2 regions of the Paenibacillus sp. ov031 genome follow, and region 2 is predicted to be linked to the other one. Evidence: riboswitches for the same ligand, from Rfam matches in the RefSeq annotation. Region 2 holds a riboswitch; the other holds the start of a gene.
What was found. Region 2 has a riboswitch for glycine ahead of sdaAB (L-serine ammonia-lyase, iron-sulfur-dependent subunit beta). Riboswitches for the same ligand answer to the same signal wherever they lie in the genome.
Positions count from the first base shown of each region.

Region 1: linked by a shared signal. The riboswitch ahead of gcvT (glycine cleavage system aminomethyltransferase GcvT) and the one ahead of sdaAB (L-serine ammonia-lyase, iron-sulfur-dependent subunit beta) in region 2 are both predicted to bind glycine.

Region 1 covers NZ_FRDO01000004.1:538,015-548,776, reverse strand. Annotated here, with positions in the region: gene BUA17_RS19960 (hypothetical protein) at 1-604, shown strand, start outside; gene gcvPB (aminomethyl-transferring glycine dehydrogenase subunit GcvPB) at 749-2,236, opposite strand; gene gcvPA (aminomethyl-transferring glycine dehydrogenase subunit GcvPA) at 2,332-3,687, opposite strand; gene gcvT (glycine cleavage system aminomethyltransferase GcvT) at 3,684-4,820, opposite strand; glycine riboswitch at 5,122-5,244, opposite strand; gene gcvH (glycine cleavage system protein GcvH) at 5,591-5,980, shown strand; gene BUA17_RS19935 (PTS mannitol transporter subunit IIBC) at 6,546-8,012, shown strand; gene BUA17_RS19930 (BglG family transcription antiterminator) at 8,012-10,117, shown strand; gene BUA17_RS19925 (PTS mannitol transporter subunit IIA) at 10,114-10,548, shown strand; gene BUA17_RS19920 (mannitol-1-phosphate 5-dehydrogenase) at 10,545-10,762, shown strand, end outside.
Region 2 covers NZ_FRDO01000005.1:240,932-251,693, forward strand. Annotated here, with positions in the region: gene BUA17_RS21420 (ABC transporter ATP-binding protein) at 1-547, opposite strand, end outside; gene BUA17_RS21425 (HAMP domain-containing sensor histidine kinase) at 609-2,174, opposite strand; gene BUA17_RS21430 (response regulator transcription factor) at 2,171-2,854, opposite strand; gene BUA17_RS21435 (alpha-glycosidase) at 3,134-4,888, shown strand; gene BUA17_RS21440 (PadR family transcriptional regulator) at 5,036-5,548, opposite strand; gene BUA17_RS21445 (YhgE/Pip domain-containing protein) at 5,667-6,884, opposite strand; gene sdaAA (L-serine ammonia-lyase, iron-sulfur-dependent, subunit alpha) at 7,141-8,085, opposite strand; gene sdaAB (L-serine ammonia-lyase, iron-sulfur-dependent subunit beta) at 8,075-8,764, opposite strand; glycine riboswitch at 9,024-9,147, opposite strand; gene BUA17_RS21460 (MFS transporter) at 9,485-10,762, opposite strand.

The DNA.
Region 1 (10,762 bases), on a different contig from region 2:
CTATTTCACCAGTTGGTTCGGGGATGTGGCAGCTGCGCTGCAATATACCGTATCCGTCCATGATGCAGCTCCGAATTTTTCGCTAGCCAATCTGAGTATACATTTGATGAAGGAAACCGGGTATACACGAATTGCTTTTCAACTTGAGAACATGGATGTCACTCTCGCTCCGAAGGATTCGGAGGAAAGAACGGTCTGGCTTGAAGCAGAATTAAGACGTTTTTACAGTCAGACTGCACGTCCCCTCATGGAGTGTTTGTCCAAAGCTTCTGGGTTGCATGTCAGCATGTTGTGGGGGCAGTTGCCAACGGCTCTGCAAAACTACAGGGAGAATATTCATAATACGTATCAAGACGATGAAGCTCTCTTGCGTCAGTTTGCCGCTGATGAACTGGTGCTGCAAAATGGTCTGGAAGCTGATGTATTTGGTCTGGCCAAGAATCCGCTTCGTGTCAGGGTTCGGATGATTGATCATCCGCTGGAGCCTACGAAGAGACTTGCGATCAAAAACGTCTGTTGCTTGCAATATTTACGACAAGGTCGCTCCTATTGTTACACCTGTCCGCGATTGGGCAAGAAGGAACGGGCCAATTGGAAGCCCTAGACCGGAGAAGATAAAATAAAGCTGACAGGTTAATAAGCAATAAAGAAAACAGCCGCGCAGAAAGCAAAATGCGGCTGTTTTTGGCATTTATTAATGATTATCAACGACTGAATATGTTTTCATTAGTTTATTAGAGGTTAGCTTTTAACTGCAAGCACAGTTCAGTACAGGTTTACGGGCTGCTGTTGTTTCATCCAGACGGGTAACCGGTGTGCCGTAAGGGGCATTGAGTACCAGTTCAGGCGTTTCTTCTGCTTCCTTGGCAATGCGAATCATCGTATCGACAAACCCATCAAGGGTTTCTTTGCTCTCGGTTTCGGTTGGTTCGATCATGATGCACTCCTCGACGTTCAGCGGGAAGTACACGGTTGGCGGGTGATACCCAAAATCAAGCAATCGTTTGGCAACATCCAGTGTACGTACACCATACTGTTTCAACCCCCGGCCAGACATAACGAATTCATGTTTGCACACGCCTGGATACGGAATCTCGTAGTAAGGTGCGAGACGGGCCATCATGTAGTTGGCGTTGAGCACCGCACATTCAGATACCCGGCGTAAGCCTTCAGGTCCATAAGTACGAATGTAGGCATAGGCGCGGACCAGAATACCGAAGTTACCATAGTAAGCTTTGACCCGGCCAATGGATTGATCACCTTCGCGATCCAATGCATATATACCCTCATCATTTTTGATGACCATCGGTTTCGGCAGAAATGGAATCAAGCGGCTCTTCACACCAACCGGGCCGGCACCAGGTCCACCTCCGCCGTGCGGAGTACTCATCGTTTTATGCAAGTTCAGATGCACCACGTCGAAGCCCATATCGCCAGGTCGGGTGATGCCCATAATGGCATTGGAGTTGGCTCCATCGTAGTACAGCAAGCCACCTGCCTGATGCACAATGGAGGCAATCTCCTGAATGTCTTTTTCAAAGAGTCCGAGTGTATTCGGGTTAGTCAGCATGAGCGCTGCGGTGTCCGAACCAACAGCTGCGCGAAGTGCGTCCAGATCTACCAGACCGTCTGCGCGGGAAGGAATCGTTACCGTTTCGAAACCTGCTACGGTTGCACTTGCCGGGTTGGTCCCATGAGAAGAATCGGGTACGATGACTTTCGTACGCCGTTCACCACGACCTTCGTGGTAAGCACGGATCATCATGAGCCCGGTCCATTCGCCATGTGCACCAGCGGCCGGTTGCAGCGTAACGGCGTCCATCCCGGTAAGTCCGGCAAGGTCATTTTGCAACGTGTAGAGCAGTTCAAGTGCACCTTGAATGCTGGATTCATGCTGATATGGATGAATTTTGGCGAACCCGTTGTAACGGGCCACATCCTCATTAATCTTCGGATTATATTTCATCGTACAAGAGCCCAGCGGATAGAATCCGTTATCTATCCCGAAATTACGACGAGACAGGGCAGTGTAATGGCGAATGACGTCAACTTCAAAAACCTCAGGCAATGCTGCTGCTTCCGACCGAAGCATTTCCCGGGGAATCAGGGAATCCACAGCTTGACGGGGAACGTCGCATTCGGGCAACGAATAAGCGACCCGACCCGGACTGCTGAGTTCAAAAATCAACGATTGCTCCGGTGCTGGAGAGGCAGCCTGGTTAGTGTCTGTTGTGATAGTTTCAGGTTGGCCCGAAGTGGAGATAGAGGTTACCGTTTCCGATTGTCCTTGTGCTGATGTCGTCGTAGTTGTCTTTGTTGTCGTTTCCTGAGTCACAGCGATCCCTCCAATACACGTGCGAATTCGTCGATCTCTTCCTTGCTGCGTCGTTCAGTAACTGCAATCAGCATATGTCCGGCGAGCTCGGGATAATCACGGCCAAGTTCATACCCGCCAATGAAACCTGCATCGAGCAATTTCAGTTGCAGTGGTTCCACATTTGTTCCTTCAGGCAGTTGGATAACAAACTCATTGAACGTAGGAGCGGTAAACGTAAGAGAGACGCCTGGAATTGCGGTAAACGTATTAAGGGCATAATGGCTCTTTTGCAAATTCAAATCAGCGACGTCGATCATGCCTTGTTTACCCATAATGGACATATATACAGAGGCGCTCAGCGCGAGCAACGCCTGGTTGGAACAGATGTTGGACGTCGCCTTTTCACGGCGGATATGCTGTTCCCGTGCTTGCAGCGTGAGTACAAAACCACGCTTGCCGTTGCGGTCCGTTGTCTGGCCTACAATTCGGCCAGGAATTCGGCGCATATGAGCCTGGGATACGGCGAAGTATCCGCATGTTGGGCCGCCGAGTGAAGCGGCGATGCCAAGGGGCTGCGCGTCGCCAACGACGATGTCAGCACCCAGCTTGCCTGGGGCTTCCAGCAGACCCAGCGATAGCGGGTTGGCGCTGACCACGAGCAGGCTCTTGTGCGCATGCGCAAGGTCTGCGGCCTGTTTTACATTTTCCACGGCGCCGAAGAAGTTCGGGCTTTGAATCATGACGGCTGCGGTGTCATCGGACACGGCGGCTTGCAGGGCATCCCAGTCTGTTACACCATTTTGATATCCAATCTCAACAATCTCCAGATTGAGGCCGTGAGCATAAGCTTGCAATACCTGACGGGATTCGGGGTGCACGGTACGTGACACAATCAGTTGTTTGCGGCGGGTTGCCGCTGCGGCCAGATTGCCTGCTTCCGCAAATGCAGTTGCACCATCGTACATGCTGGCATTGGCTACAGCCATGCCTGTCAACTCACAGATGTAGGATTGAAACTCGAAAATCGCCTGCAATTCTCCTTGGCTGATCTCGGGTTGATAAGGTGTATAGGCTGTATAGAACTCGGAACGGGAGATGACATGATTAATGACGGAGGGAACGTGGTGATCATAAATGCCTGCACCCAGGAAACTGGCGTGTGTCTCGAAGTTGGCATTCGCTCCCGCTTGCTTCGACATATGACGTGTCAGTGCGTATTCATCCAGTTTGGAGGAAACAGGCAGTTCGCCCTGATAGCGAATCTCCTGTGGAATGTCATGGAACAGATCCTCAATCGTTTCCACGCCGATGGTTGCCAACATGGCACTCTGATCCTGCTCGGTCATGGGGATGTAGCGATGCTTGCTCATGCTTGATCAGCTCCTTGAGTAGGTGTCTTTGGCGCACGTGTCCGTTTATGAAAAGGGGTCTTCACGACCTCGGCTTTCAGTTTCTTGCCACGAATCTCAATCTCCAGCGGGGTACCCAGTGCAGCATATTTGCTGTCAATCAAGGCCAGCCCCAGATTACGTTTTAACGTAGGCGACTGGGTGCCTGTGGTTACTTCACCAATCTGTACGCCTTCGGCGTAAATGGGATAATGAGGACGAGGGATGCCGCGCTCCAGCACTTCGATGCCGACCAGCTTGCGGGCAGGCCCATCATTTTTTTGCTGCAACAAGGCTTCATGTCCGATAAACGGTCCTGCATTTAGCTTCACAAACATACTTACGCCAGCCTCCAGCGGTGAGATGGTTGCGGACAATTCCTGTCCATACAGGGGCAGCTTGGCTTCAAAGCGCAGCGTATCCCTGGCACCCAGTCCTGTCGGAACGAGTCCGTGACCTTCTCCCGCTTGCATCAATCCGTTCCAGACCTCAGCAGCTTGTTCCGCGGGAACGTAGAGCTCAAAGCCATCTTCACCCGTATATCCGGTGCGGGATAACAGCAATGAAACACCACATACCTTCGCATTTGCCACAAAGCGGAAAGGCTCAATCGAAGACACATCGGTGTCTGTCACCGCTCTGAGAATATCCACTGCCAGCGGACCTTGCAGAGCAAGCAGCGCCGTTTGATCCGAATCATTGGTCATCGTTACGCCTGGCGTCATGTGCTGTTGCAGCCATGCCCAGTCCTTGTCGATGTTGGAGGCGTTAACCACCAGCATATAATGCTGGTCTTTCAGTTTATAGATCAGCAGATCATCGACCACGCCGCCATCCGGATAACACATTAACGTGTATTGGGCCTGACCGGGAACGAGTGTTGTTACATCATTAGTGGTCATGTGCTGTAAAAAAGCTTCTGCGTGTTCACCTTGTACGGTGAATTCACCCATGTGAGATACATCAAATAATCCAGCACGTTCTCGCACCGCTTCGTGCTCTTTCTGAATTCCACTGAATTGTACCGGGAGCTCCCAGCCACCAAAATCAATGCATCGTACGCCTTCATATTGCTGATAGAGTGGAAAGAGTGGGGTTCTAAGCAAATCGGACATCCAATCACCTCGTCATGGGCCGTCAACCGGCCGAGTGTATAACCGTGGATCAATGAATCTGGCATCATATTTTATTATAAAAGTAAGGTAAGGACGCTATAGGCAGTGCCGCTCTATAACCTGTTTTCGTTTTTTTGGGAAAAAGGAAAAGGACAGGCCAAAGAATAGGCATGCCAGAAGCACGCTGTATTCTTAGGCTCTGTCCTTGGTACCTGAGAGTTACCCCGCCGCATGATGCAGCAGGTTTCCCCTTGGGTGATCATAACGCCCATACAGGGCGATTAGATGCTCTCCAGAGTTGCGTCCCGTAAAAGTCCTTTTGCCTGAGAGATTCACCTCCGCTTGTCGGTGGCTTACTCCTTCGGCGTTACCGCATGTACACCCTGATTCGGGTGTCAAGGGTAATCTCTCCCTTTACATTCATCCGCGGGTATTGCATAGACCAATTAAACACATTTACTACTCTCATTAAAGCCTGAATCGTCTATTGATGTCAAGAACGATATCATAGATATGAACAAAAAATCCGAATGAAATTTTTAATTAACATTAAAATGTTCGTATATTATAATGAGTACGCTTACTTTTCTAATATTCACCATTATATGTAGGGAGGGTCCATTTGAGTTACAGGCATATAAGGAAGAAAAACAAATAAATTGTGAGGTATCTTGACATTTGAATCGAAAATATCATACGCTATGTTCTGGGAAAAAGGTTAAGGTCAAAGAAACGCATGCACTCATTAATGAAAAGCGAGGCGGATATCGATGAGCGAATTGAAAAGTGATTTCCTGTACAGTGAAGAGCACGAATGGGTGCAGACCGTAGGGGAGGATACCGTACGTATTGGCATTACCGAGTTCGCGCAGCATCAGCTGGGTGACATTGTGTTTGTAGAATTGCCTGACCTTGAATCGGATGTAAAAGCGGAAGACGGCATTGGAACGATTGAATCCGTCAAAACCGTCTCGGATTTGTTTTCTCCTGTCAGTGGAACGATTATTGCTGTGAATGATGCATTGCAGGATTCCCCGGAGCTGGTTAACAACTCCCCATATGAGGAAGGCTGGATGATCGAGATTCGTGTTGAGGGCGACCTCACAGCAGCACTTTCCACATTGATGAACGCGGATGCGTATCGTAAACATACGGAATAATATTAAGGTACAAATTTCCGCTAGATACGGAGTTTCAGCTTAATGGAAAAGTTCGTTTAACGTAATAAAAATGAATCGATTGATTATAGATCCGGATGGTGATACAGCTCATTCGGAGAATACTTAGGCGCAATTGCCTCACCTGGGACAGGGTGAGGCAATTGCGCTTTTTTCGTTGTTAACAGACGAATGGGATGGAATGAATATCAATTAACGTGTTTCATCATTATTTCTAATTGAGATAGAAACAGCTCGTTCAAATAGAATAAATTTACAATTTCATTTGTCATTAAAATGGGGCATTTCGTGGGTATGATACATGAAAGGGAATAACAGGTTCCATTCCATATACAAGGTTCAAACATGGGACAATCCTTTAAATTTAAATCTTGTCATCAACGTTCATGACGGAAGTAGGTTTTCATTTCGTTGTAGAAGATACCGTTTTCATTTACGATATGGTTGTAAATTAAGATTTATTGAAGATTTGTACCTTTGTTCGTCTGGATCATCCTTGTCAAAATTCAGTGGAATTAAGGTTTAATATGTTGAGGAGGTTTTCAATATGAGTTCAGTGGACGCAAAGTCCGAAAAAAGCGGAGGAATACGGGTCGGCGTTCAGAAGTTTGGACGTTTCCTGAGTGGTATGGTTATGCCTAACATGGGTGCATTTATCGCCTGGGGTTTGATTACGGCATTGTTCATTCCAAAAGGATGGTTCCCTAACGCAGATTTTGCATTGCTGGTTGATCCAATGATCAAATATTTGCTGCCTTTGCTTATCGGTTACACAGGCGGTACCATGGTACACGGCCAACGTGGTGGTGTAGTCGGTGCAATAATGACCATCGGGGTTATTGTCGGCAGTGACATTCCAATGTTCCTTGGCGCTATGATTGCCGGACCATTGGGAGCTTGGGTCATTAAGAAATTTGACAAAGCTGTCGATGGCAAAATCAAATCAGGGTTTGAGATGCTGGTTAACAACTTCTCCGCTGGTATTATTGGTGGGATTTTGGCCCTTCTAGCCCTTAAAGGCATCGGGCCTTTCGTTGAAGCGATTAGCAAGGTGTTATCGGCTGGGGTAGAAGCTTTGATGAATGCTGGTCTTCTCCCGCTGGTCAACCTGATCATTGAGCCAGGAAAAGTATTATTCCTGAACAATGCCATCAACCATGGGATTCTGACACCGATTGGTACGGATCAAGCAAGAGAACTGGGGCAATCCGTATTATTCATGCTTGAATCCAACCCAGGACCTGGACTCGGCATTTTGCTGGCATACTGCTTCTTCGGTCGCGGATCAGCCAAATCTTCCGCTCCAGGTGCTGTAATCATTCATTTCTTTGGCGGGATTCACGAGATTTATTTCCCTTACATTCTGATGAGACCGATACTGATTCTGGCTGCGATGGCTGGTGGTGTGGCGGGTACATTAACCTTCATGCTGACAGGAGCTGGTTTGGTATCTGCACCGTCACCGGGAAGTATCATTGCCTACTCATTGTTAACGCCTAAGGGTGGATATCTTGGCATGTTTGCCGGGGTAGCCGTAGCTGCGGTCATCTCCTTCCTCGTGGCATCCATACTGCTCAAAACAGGTAAACAGAAGGATGACGAAGATCTGGATAGTGCTTCCAACCGCATGAAAGATATGAAAAATCAGGGCAAAACGGGCAACCTCACCGTTGATAAAGACAATCGTGAAGCTGACCGTGCAGCCGATATTGCTTCTTCGGCAGTAAAAACGGATATCAATAAAATTGTATTCTCCTGTGATGCAGGTATGGGTTCGAGTGCCATGGGTGCCTCGATTCTGCGGAAGAAAATGAAGGCAGCCGGTGTGGATGTCGCTGTAACCAACACGGCGATCAGTGAGATTCCACAAGATGCCGACATCGTCATCACACAGAAAACATTGACTGACCGGGCCAAATCCGTGGCTCCAAATGCAGAGCATATTTCCATCGATAACTTCCTGAAGAGTCCTGAATATGAGGCACTGGTGGAGCGCCTCAAATCCGACTCCTGATGAGTAATATTACAAGGAGACAGCGTGAGATCGTGGAGTTCCTGCTGGAGCATCCTCATGAGGTAACTGCTGGCGATATAGCTGTTGCGGTCAAAGTAAGCACTCGTACCGTACATCGAGAGTTGCAGATGATTGAACAATGGCTTGAGCCCCTTGGCATGAGATTGGAAAAAAAATCGGGAACCGGGGTTCGAATTGATCCCGGTTCCGATGATTTGGCCGTATTGCGTCAACAACTTGAGCTTAACGAATATGTGGAGTTTACGCCCGAAGAGCGTAAACTCTTCATGCTTTGTATTTTGCTGGATGAATCCGAGCCTGTGAAGCTGCTTGCATTGGCCTCAGATCTGAAGGTGACCGTGTCTACGGCAAGCAATGATCTGGACGATCTGGAACCACGCATTCAGCTGGCTGGATTGAAGCTGGTTCGCAGGCGTGGATATGGGGTCAAGATCAATGGAAGCGAGCTGGCTCATCGCATGGCTATTTCCGCGCTCGCTCTTGAATATCTGGATGAATCCGATTTGTTCGGTAGACAGGCGGAGCAGGGAGTTTCCAAAGTAAACAGCAAACTTCTGGAAATGATAGGGCATGAGGATGTACTTACGGTCGAAAATGCATTATGGCAGCCGGATATTGAGTGGTTGGAAAATATCCCGGAACGTCAATACATGAAGCTGCTGATCCAATTGTCTGTAGCGGTTGTGCGGATTCGCAAAGGTTTTGGCATAGGTCGGGGCACACAACAGGACAAAAATGACGTTGGAAATCCACTGCAAGATGAGCGGAAGGTGCCGGAATATTTGGCTTCACGGTTGTGCGGCGTTCTATCTGCCCAGCTTGGGCTGGAGTTTGTGGGCGAGGAGCAGGCTTATTTTCACAGGCTGCTGGTTGAAATCGAGCAATCGATTCATTCCTCGCGTCTGCTGCCCATAGACGATCTGGTCTTACTCGACATGGTTCGTTCCCTTACAGATCGGATGCAGGAGAAAACTCATTATTCGTTCCATGAGGATCGTCTGCTTCGTGAAGGTCTGATTGCCCATATGGAGCCGGTGCTGGAACGTATGGATGGGCGGCAGCTTATCCGTAATCCGTTGCTTCAGCAGATCCGCAAGGATTATGAATCACTGTTTGAGGATGTAAAGAAAGCCGTGCGAGAGGCTTGGCCCAATACGGATGTTCCGGATGAGGAGATCGGATTTTTGGTAATGCACTTCGGTGCTTCCATTGAACGGCTGAGGGTGCTGAAGCGTGAAATCAGGGCTGTCGTCGTCTGTACGAGTGGGATCGGATCTTCACGGATGTTATCGAGCCGTCTGTCCAAGGAAATTCCCGAAATTCGGATTGTGGACAGCGTGTCCTGGTATGAAGCCGCGCGTATCCCAAAGACGGAATATGATTTGGTTCTCTCTACTGTGGATCTGCCGATGGATAAACATCAATACTACAAGGTGAGCCCACTGCTGACGGCAGAAGAAAGTGAACGTTTAAGACATTTCATCAGGACAACGACGCTTCAGCGGGAACATAGTCCCCCACCTGAAGCAGACTCAAGGACAACAGGACGAATTTCCGATCCGGTTGGACTGGAAGCGACCCTGATTGAAATCGTACAGATAATCGGCAAGTTTCAGGTGTTCCCGCTGGATAATCAGGAGATCGGATTTTTAGAAACGGCTTACGCCATGTGCAGCGTTTTGCATCAATCCGGTGTATTGAATAATCCAGATGAGATTGCCAGGCTGCTGGAGGAGCGTGAAGCTGTTGGAAGTCAGAAGATTCCCGGAACTTCCCTCGCTCTGTTTCATACACGCAGTGATGGCATTCACAGTCCTTCAATTACGCTGTTCCAATTGACAGAGCCGCTTCTACGCACGCCGGAAGACCCGGCAGGTGTCAGCCATGTGCTCTTGATGCTTGGACCCAGACAGTTATCGAAGGAAAGTTTGGAGGTACTGAGTGAGATCAGTGCGCTATTGTTGCAGGAAGAAATGATTGCATTACTTGAAAAAGGCAACCGGGATGATCTTATTCATTACTTGTCCCAAGAACTTGCGGGATTTTACCGCAGCAAAACCGAAATTGGAGGTATTCAAACATGAGTGTGTTAACTAAAGATAAAGTCATCATGAATGCAACGGCTCAGGACAAATACGAAGCGATTCGTATGGCAGGTCAAATTTTGAAAGACGCGGGACATATCACCGCTGAATACATCGACAAAATGCTGGAGCGTGAAGAGATTGTCTCCACGTATGTCGGCAACGGACTTGCGATTCCACACGGCACGAAGGAATCCAAATCATTCATCCTGTCCACAGGCATTTCCGTCATTCAGTTCCCGCAAGGTGTTGATTTTGGGGAAGAAAAAGCGTATATGGTAATTGGTATCGCCGCTCAAGGTGGAGAACATATGGAGATCCTGACCAGCATCGCAGTCATCTGCGCCGAGGAAGAGAACATGGAAGCTTTGCGTCATGCTCAAACCGCTGAAGAAGTCATCACTATTTTGGAAAGTGAAATGGAACTATGAAGGCCCTTCACTTTGGAGCAGGTAATATTGGACGTGGCTTTATCGGTTTGATTCTGTCCCGTGCAGGCTACAATGTTGTTTTCTCCGACGTTAACCAGGAGCTGGTTAAGGCTCTAGAGCAGCGTGGAGAGTATACGGTTGAACTGGCTAACGAGGCCAAAGACCTGGAGACAGTTACCGGTGTGAGTGCAATCGATGGAACCAATCTGGATAC
Region 2 (10,762 bases):
CGTGTTCCAGCGGCATGCGTTTGATTAATTCCCGGATCTCCTGGATGCCCGCTGGATCAAGACCGTTCGTCGGCTCGTCCAAAATCAGCAGCTCCGGCTGACCCAACAAGGCACATGCAATCCCCAGACGCTGTTTCATCCCAAGCGAGTAACCTTTTACGGAACGTTTGGCATCCCGGGTCAGATCCACGATAGAGAGCACTTCGGCAATCCTCGATTTGGGTACATCCAATATCCGGCGCAAGGTTTCCAGATTCTCCACCGCGTTCAGATGTCCATAGTAAGACGGATATTCAACCAACGAACCGACACGTCGCAGAATGTCCATACGATCCTTGCGGATATCCTTGTCGAATACACGGATGACACCTTTGGTTGGCTTGATTAAGCCAAGAAGCATACGAATAGTTGTTGTTTTGCCAGCGCCGTTGGGACCAAGGAAGCCATAAATGTCTCCCTTTTTAATATGCAGATCAAGTTCACGGACCGCCGCACGGTCCCGGTATGTTTTCCATAAGTTAGCGGTTTGAATAATGTTATCAGTCACTGTTTAATCACCTCGGATATCATCGTAACCTTCCAAGGTTAAAGCTGAAGTCGGTTGAAGTTTAAGTTTTGTTTAAAAAAAGGTACGGCCTTGATTTCCCAGCTCCTCCGCCGCTATAGAGGCACACCCGCAATCCATTCTCAGAGCTGTCTACCCTCTTCCGCAGCCCCATCTCACGAATCAGCAGATCCACGATGGATAACCCCAGACCTGTTCCCTTGGTATCCGAATCTTCCTGCAATCCTGGGCCCCTATCCTGAATAACAAGAGCCTTTTCCCCATGGATCTGTTCTGTCGATATGCCAATATATTTTCCACTCGCTGCATGACGGATGACATTCTGAAACAGGTTATCGAGAACACGACGTAATCCCTGCTCATCCACCTGCCAGAACAACGGTTCTTCCGGCAGATCGATATCAATCTCAAACTGCTCTTTCTCCCAAACGGGATACCAGGCCGCTGCCGTTTCTCTGACGATTCGCAGGACGTCCTTCTGTTCCAGCTTCAATGTATATTTTCCGCTGGTGAGCAGGTTGTACGATAACATGTTATCGATCAATCCGCTCAAATCATCCATCTTGGCTTCCATACGACGCAATGAAGTATCCGCAGCCGTGCTTAGTGGTTCTTTGTGAAGGGAATGCATATGTCCACGGATGACGGTCAGCGGTGTACGCAGATCATGCGACAATCCCGCGACAAGACGTTTGCGAAGCTGCTCTTCCTCCCGCTCCCGGTGACGGCTGTCTGTCAACTGATGCACCATTTCGTTGAACGATTCCTCCAGATGTCCAATCTCGTCCGATCTGCGAATCTCCACAGGAAGGGGAATGCCTTCCTTGCCCGGAGTGATCATCGCCGTCTGGAGCCGGATGAGCCGCTTGCGAATTCGTGCAAAGAACAGGATCGACATGATGATAAATAACAGGAAGATGATCATCATCAATCCACCCAAATACAAAAGTTCCATAGGCCAGTTGTTCTGTGGCTTTTGCAAAAGATACCTTGGAACCTCAATCACCATAAACCCTTGTCCCTTGTCTTCACTATCTCCACCCACAAAAGAAACAACCGTTAGCGGATCACGATAGGAGGCTTCCTTCATAAATTCCAGGGAGCTGTTTGCATTCCATATCGAAGGAATCCGGGTCTCTGTATTCGGATGATCCAACGTCCATTTCAATATCGTCATTGTTGTTCCATCCACGGTGGACTCCGATACATCAACGTCCTCTCCAGCGAGAATAAATGCCGTTTCACCGTTTTGGTCCACACGGTACATCGAAGATTTGGGATATTTCCGGTGCAGCTGTTCCATACGTTGATTGATTTTTTCAGATGTCGCCCCATCCAGCTTCTCGGATTCCCGGGTCCACAGGTTGCTAATTTTCGTGCTATCGCCGTAAGGTGCCGTATTGTCTTTATTTGTATTGTTCACCACCACCACATAGATAATGGATGTAATGGGGAGAACGACCGGCACAAACAAAACCGCTGCCAAGATCAGGAGAATATATCGGGACATCAAGGTCCGTCCAAAACGCATTTTCCGTTTGCCTGGAAGGCTACGTTTCACTCCCTTATTCCTATCGGATGGATCGCGCATCGTCGCTTTTCTTCTCATGGCTTCTTCACACGATAACCAACACCACGAACGGTTTGAATGATGGTTGGGTTCGCCGGATCACGCTCCAGCTTCTCGCGCAGATGCCGGATATGTACCATTAATGTCTTGTCCCCGTCCAGATAAGGCTCGTTCCAAACGGCTTCGTAGATCTGTTCCTTGGTTCGAATCATGCCCATATGCCTGAGCAGGTAGGCGAAGATATGAAACTGTTTGCCCGATAAAATAATTTCTTCCTCTGTCTCCTCATTCACGATCCGGTGATCCTTCTCGTAGATGGACAAGTGGTCCAGTTTTACCACGGTATCGGCCGAGATCGCTGTCCCTGCCTTCCGAAGCTGGACTTCAATCCGTGCGGCAAGTTCATCGGGATGGAATGGCTTGGTTACATAATCATCGGCAAAATCAAGCCCGTGCAGCTTATCGTCAATGGACGTTCTAGCCGAGAGCATGACAATGGGCACTTCAGGATGTTCCTTTTTGAGTCGCTGTCCTACCGTAAATCCATCCAGTCCCGGCAGCATGACATCCAGAATAACCAACGAGCAGCCCCCGGCAGCTTCAGCCGCACCTTCACCACTTCCGAGCCATACCACCTCATATCCACGCTCCTCCAAGTCGGCCCTAACCCATGTAGCAATTTCCGTATCGTCTTCAATGTATAACAGTTTCGTTTTCATGCGCGTATTCGTTTCCTTTCTGTACCCTTTGGGTTAATTATATATTTGAAACATAATGAAGTATTTTGTTTATATAAAATGTACGAATGATGATCACACGACCATGGATATCCTTTTATTTTAAATTATACCTTAATCATCCGCTTCGCATAATTCATGCAGAGATTGAGAGGTTGATTCAACAACATAAGCATGTGGCATTCATCCCGAGATTGATTTGCATCGAATGCAGCTACTTGCTCACATACTACGTGTGTATACGACGGGAGGAGATTCAACATGCTGCTGGAAGCCATCTATCATCAACCAAAACGGAACTGGGCCTATGCCTACGATAAGGATACCATTCGTCTGCGTCTGCGTGCCAAAAAGAATGATCTCACCGAGGTACATGCCCTGACTGGGGACAAATACGCTTGGGATCGCACCAAAGAGCTGGTTCCTTTAACCAAATATACATCCGATTCCATGTTCGATTATTATGAGGGACAAGTAAAGCCTCCATATCATCGACTGAAGTATTCCTTCCTGCTGAAAAGTGGCACAGAACAGATCTGGATGACCGAAACGGATTTCCAAACGCATGAACCCGACGATCCTGGTCACATGTTCCAGTTTCCGTACATCCATCCCGGAGCTGTATTTACACCGCCTGCATGGGTGAAGGATGCGATCTTCTATCAGATCTTCCCTGAACGATTCGCAAATGGCAACCCCGACCTTGATCCAGAAAAAGTGGAACCCTGGGGGGGTGAGCCGACCCCGTTTAACTTCTTCGGCGGTGATCTCCAGGGCGTCATCGACCATCTGGATTACCTTGAAGAGTTGGGCATTAACGCCATTTATTTCACACCAATCTTCGAGGCGACGACCAATCACAAATACGATACCGAAGATTATTTGCGAGTAGATCGGCATTTTGGTGATGCAGATACAGCCAAACGGCTTGTTGAGCTGTGCCATGCACGCGGAATCCGGGTGCTATTGGATGCGGTGTTCAATCATTCTGGGAAGACGTTTGCGCCGTTTGTGGATGTGCAGAAGAACGGGGAGAAGTCCAAATATAAGGACTGGTTCCATGTGCATGAATTCCCGCTGGACGTGAAGGATGGCATTCCTACGTATGAAACATTCGGATTCGAAGCCCACATGCCGAAGCTTAACACGGAAAATCCCGAGGTGAAGGCGTATTTGCTGGAGGTCGCCGAATACTGGATCAAGGAAGTGGGCACCGACGGCTGGCGGCTGGATGTCGCGGATGAAGTGGATAATGCGTTCTGGCGCGACTTCCGCCGTGTAGTGAAGGCTGCGAATCCGGATGCCTATATCCTGGGTGAGGTATGGAATGAGTCCTCCTCCTGGCTGCAAGGTGATCAGTTCGATGCCTCTATGAACTATCCATTTACGGAAGCCGTAAATCGTTTTTTTGTAAAAGATGCCATGCACGCCGAACAGTTCGCGAACTCGATCGGTCGACAACTGTCCCGCTATGCGCTGCAAGCCAGCGAAGTGGCGTTCAATCTGCTTGATAGCCACGATACACCACGGCTGCTCACCTTATGTGAGGGTGACCAGCGGAAGATGAAACTGGCCGCGTTGTTCCAATTCAGCTATATGGGTGCCCCGTGCATCTATTACGGGGATGAGATTGGGCTGGACGGCGATCATGATCCCGGCTGTCGGAAATGTATGGAGTGGGATGAGACGAAGCAGGATCGCGAGCTGTTCACCTTTTATCAGAAGCTAATCGCACTTCGCCATGCCCATCCTGCCCTGCGTGCAGAAGGCAGCATTCGATTCCTGCAGGCCCGTGAAGGCGGAAGCCAGCTTGTGATGGAACGACAGGATGAGGAGGAGCGCATTCTGATCCTTTTCAATCGTTCGGAAGAAACAGCTATCGTGGAGCTCGAAGCGGGTGCCGGGGAATGGACGGAGTTATTTGGCGAGAATTATCGTACAGCCAAGGAAGAGGGAATTCTGGCCGTTGAGCTGCCAGCATATGGATATGCTGTACTAAGTACAGATATCGCGTAACTTCTTCATATTGTTGTATCCTTGCAATTCCAACGCAGTGAAAGCAACGCCGGATAAGCGCTCACAGACCTGTTACTGATCTGTAGAGCGCTTTCTGCGTTATGGATGGATCGTCAATTGATTTAGTGACACGGATACTATAGAAAGCTACTGAGGCGCGGTCAGCTGTTCCTTGAGCAATCGGATGGTAGCCTCATATTGCACAAGCCCCACTTGCATACACAAACGCTGTGCAGGTGAGATCTGTTCGCCAAATTGCTTCATCTGGCGCTGCAGCTCGGCATACAGCAACTCTTTACGATTCAGCTCCGACCGGACCCACCCTGCGACAGTATCTTCATCCGCCAGCTCTCCGAAATACAGACGCATCAGAAAATCAGAACGGAACACCTCTGCTTCCAGTGGACTCATCAAATAGGTATTGAACTCCGCAGACCCTTCCGGTGTTAAGGTATACACATTTTTGTCAGGTTTCCCTTCTTGTCTAACGGATTCTTTGGTTAACAACCCTGACTTTTCCATCTTCGCAAGTGTGGGATAAATGGTGCCAAAGCTGGCATCGAAGAAAAATGAAAAATATTGTTCAAAGTATTGCTTGATCTCATATCCGGAACATGGCTGATTGTGCAGTATTCCGAGGATGACATGCTGCGTGTTCATCGGTGTACCGCTCCTTTCCAATTGCTCTTAACGTATCACATCCTCCCTTATACGTTCAACATCATCAGACGTTCACGGATTGGCTTATCCGGCAAAAGGGGGCTTATCGTTATCCATGTTATCCACGATCAGGTGAAGGCAGGTTTCCAGTCAGAGCGACAGGTGTCGCAGCAGTCTTGGACTCCAAAGGTATGCCGGATTGTGCAGGACCTGAGCGTTTAATCCATGTGCACACCGCTCCCAAAACCAACGTCGCCGCTCCAATCACTACCAGAAGCAGAACATCATGACTAATCCCATCTCCGCCAAGTACCAGATTCATCATACCCTCCACCGCGTAGGTTGCCGGCAGATAATGACCTATCTGTTGATAGAAGTCAGGCATGACATCGCGCGGAATGGTTGCGCCTGATGACAACATCAGCAGAGGCAACAAGGCACTGTTTAACCATGCTCCAGCATTTCCAAGCAGCAGCAAGCTCAATTGCGCCACGAATACAAAAGATAAAGTAATCAACAACTGAAATAGCCATAACATCCACCATCCATCTGCTGATGATACTCCCATAACATGCATCATCCCCGCTCCAACAAGCGATACGATAAATGCAGCACCAACATTGATGATATTGCGCGCCCAGAAACGTTCCCATTTCCCTGCCCTGCTACTGAGTTCACCAGAAACCTTTTGCAGATTCATGCCAAGCAGCATTGCACCTGTAAACGTAGCTGTCACAATCAACATTGGTACCATAGAAAAAGCAAAGTTATGAACTGGATTCAGTCGTTCCACTTCTGCCTCCACCCGGGAAGATAACCCCGCCGCCATCGTATTCGCCTGATCGGCAGCCATACCTGATTGATTCAGCACTCCCCGAATGCTGTTTTGCTGTACTTCACGGTTCAACGTCGCTGTAACTTGTGCGGACACGGTCTGCATCACACTTTTTACGGTAGCCACGTTGGATTCATTCATTACATACTTCACTGCCACCGGGCCCGACAAGTCTCCCGCCTGCTGCATGAAACCGGATGGAATCTCGATAATCATGTATACGTCCCGGTCCGTTAACATCTGTCTGGCTTCTTCCATAGTTGCCGAAGGTTTAATCGCGAAATGAAGCCCCTCTGCAAGAGACTTTGCCACAGGCTCAGCCGCAGCCCCATCTTCATTTACGATGGTCACAGCAAGCTGATTCATCCGTGCATTTACCTGATCATATCCACTAAGCCAAATGGTATTAAAAAAAACCTGGAACAGTACGGCTGTAATTAACCCGACTACTGTAGCTCCATTTTTCAAAAACAGAAGACTCGTTTGAAAAACACTTTTCATGTTATCCATCTCCTTAATTTGTATAACTTATTCTCGATCTTATATATCGTGTTGATATATGACAATAAATAATATATCTAAACGATATATAAACGTCAATACCTTTTTATTTTTCTTTGTTGGAACAACAAAAAAGCCGATACGCTTCTTCACCAGGAAGAATTCGTATCGGCTTTTTTATCAAGATGGGAGCAGATCATTACCGTTAATGATCAAGCTCCACGAATTAAATTCAGTTCATGTACGTTCATGCATGTTACGCCTTGGCTTCTGGTTCATTTTCAGCAGGAGACTCAGCTTCAATCTCAGGCTCCGCACGCTTCGCCTTCGGTTTAGCAAGCTTCTCCATCATTTTCCGTCCTGTCGGTGTTTGGGCAAGCCCACCTTGGGCCGTTTCACGGTGCCTGCTCGGCATCGCACTGCCCACTTCCAGCATGACATCAATGACTTCGTCAGAAGGAATGGCACTTCGTACCCCGGCCAGCGCCATGTCGGCCGCAGCCAACGCAGTTACGGCACCCAGTCCGTTACGCACGATGCACGGAATTTCCACGAGGCCTGCGACGGGATCGCAGATAAGGCCTAATGTATTTTTTAACGCGAGGCCAACCGCATGAACCACTTGCTCCGGCGTCCCTCCACGCAGCTCCACCATGGCTCCAGCGGCCATACCGATGGCAGAACCCACTTCAGCCTGACAGCCACCCTCGGCACCGGAGATAAATGAATTGTTGGCAATGACATAACCAATCGCTCCCGCACAGAACAGACCGTTCACCAGATGCTCGTCACTCCAGCCAAAACGCTCTTGGGAGCTTATAAACACACCCGGAATGATGCCGCAAGAACCGGCTGTTGGTGTGGCAACGATCCGGCCCATGGAGGCATTCACTTCCGATACACAAAGGGCATACGCCATGGCCAGTGCAGAAGCATCTCCAGAACAAGTCTCACCTTTACGAATGTACTCAGCCATTTTTTTGCCGTCTCCGCCAGTCAAACCGCTGCGTGATGTCGTATCTTCTGTCAGCCCTTTGTGTACAGCTTCCTTCATCACCTGATAGTAATCCGACATCTGCCGTACAACATCCGCTTCCGGGATATTCGTCTCCTGAACCTGCTCTTCGATCATCAGCTCGGCGATGGTTTTGGATTCTGCTGTACAGATGGTATTCAGTTCATGTAGATGTTTAAACCGCATCAGGCTCGACCCCTCTCTTCAAATCAATCACGCGAATGTCCAGCATATGATCCAGTGACCGCAGACGGTTCAACATCTCAGGATTCGGCACACCATCCATCTCCATCGCTGTTAATGCTTCACCATCCCGGGCTTTCCGATCCACTTGCATGTACCCGATGTTCACCCCGGACGAACTGATGGTGGAGGTTACGGAAGCGAGCACTCCTGCTTTGTCCGAATGGCGCAGTACAAGTGTGGGAAACTCTCCGCTGATCTGTACACGAAAATCATTCAATGCATGCACCGATACACTACCTCCGCCAATGGAAGCACCAATTAGTGAGCATTGACGGTCTCCATGCCACAGTTCAATCTTGACCGTATTCGGATGAGGAGCAGGCAGGCCGCTTGTAAAAAACTCTACCTCCATACCCACTTCCTCTGCATATTGTTCTGCATCCGGTATACGTGGATCATCAGTCACATAATCAAGCAGGCCACCGATTAACGCAAGATCCGTACCATGCCCCTGATACGTATCGGCGAACGAGCCATACAGTGTTAATCGAGCGCGTTCAGGCGTGCACCCCAGCCACTGACGGGCAATTCGCCCCAATCTTGCCGCTCCAGCCGTATGTGAACTTGATGGACCTGTCATGGACGGACCAATAATTGAAAAAACGTCTTTAAAACGCATCGCAAACCCTCCATTTATAATCGTCATTTTCATCCAGACGTACACCCATAATGTTCCTTTATTACTGAATGATGACATCAAAAAAGGACAGAAGAAGGCCCTAGGCCCTCTCTCTGTCCTCGATACCTGAGAGTTTCATGATAAGCAGCGCGGCGGATCGATGCAATCCCTGTATTCACAGGTGATGTCACCCTGCACACCGTGCTGTTTGACCATATACCCCTTGGGTGGCGCAGTTTCGCGCACTCTCCAGAGTTGCGTCCAACGATGGTACATTTACCTGAGAGATTAACCACTGCGCCGGGTGCGTAGCAGCTTGCTCCTTCGGTGCCCGACAGCTGCCATTTTACTCGACATGCCCAGGTCTCTCCCGCTCGCTATCATTCGCTGTATGGAACCATTCTGATCTTGTAACAGAACGATAATTGAAGTTTTTAATACTTTCTCATTAAGATTAATCGACCGGAAGATCAGTGTCAACAAACTTAACGATTTCTTTGTGAATATTTGCTTTTTTCCATTTTATACACTAAATAAATTAACGAACTGTAAACTTTCATCACATGAATGTGTTAATGCGTTTCATCTCGAAAGCGTATACATTGTTCATTTTCTATTAGTGACTATCAGTGTTTAATACTATTTATGTTATGTTCCACAGAACGGTTCGGGTATTCAGGTAACCTTTATTCTGTACTAGAATTGCCGTATTTCTGCCTGTCACCCCACCATCGCCTTGGGCTTCGATGGTTCATCGTAATACCTGCTTCGGGAAGGAAGCATACTCGTCACCCACAATCCCAACGCAGCCAGCAGCATAACCCCGGATACAACTGTATATACCATACGAAGTGACAACTGCTCGGCCACTACGCCTGCAATCAAAATGGAAGCCACCTGTAGCATACTTAACACTAGTCCAAGTACACTGCTCATTCGCCCCATCAGATCGACAGGGATATTATTTTGATAAAAGGTAACCAGGCCCGTATTCGCCAGTGCGGAGCACAGACCGAGCAGAATAAAGGCAACCGCCGCCAGCTCAAACGAGAATGAACGGGAGAACAGAAAATAACCCAGCGCGACCAGAAGTACACCGCCACCCATCATGTAACGGATCGGCAAATGTTTGGCGAACATCCAAACCAGCATGGAACCTGCCAAATAACCGATTCCGGTGATACTCATTAATGCTCCGTACTGTGATTCAGGCAGGTTCATCACCTGACGGATAAACACCACTTCCTGAGCATCCAGCGACATGCCGACCACCAGAATAATCTGGAACAGGGCATATATACCGACCACGTAGCCCGACTTTCGGCTGAAGCTCAGTACAGCTCTCCAATCCTGGGCAATCATCCGAGGTGTGAGTCTGCTTCCCGTCCCTATATTCTGTTCTCCAATGCCCAGTTTGGGAAGAAACATTAGAATCAACGCAGAAGCAGCAAAAGAAACCGCATTGGCATAAATGGCTGCCGCCGGAGATAAATAAATTAGCATCACTCCTGCAACTGCTGGGCCGGTAATAAATGCCCCTGAGCTGATCAGGGCTTGTAGGGAATTGAAGCGCTTGCGCCGTTCAGCAGGTACCAACCGGGTAATGTATACCTGAGAGGAAGGGACAAATATAGATGAAGACATGCTGATCAGAAACATCACTGCGTACATCATCCATAGGCTGGACATCAGTGGGAGCGCCGCCACCAACAATGCCCGTAGCATATCAGCACCAATCATCAGCTGTCGCTGATCATAACGATCAATCAGGCTGCCTGACCAAAACTTAGTGCACACCGAAGCAATCGGCGAGATAATCCACAACCCTGCGACTGCCGCTGGAGACTGTGTCATATTCAATACCATCAGGTTGATCGCCACAATATATATGAAATCACCCAGATTGGATATGCCCACTCCGCTAAGTAGCAATCCGGCATGCTTCCAGCCACCAGACTGCCCCTTCGATGCAACTCTCTTTGCACGAATGTTCTTCAT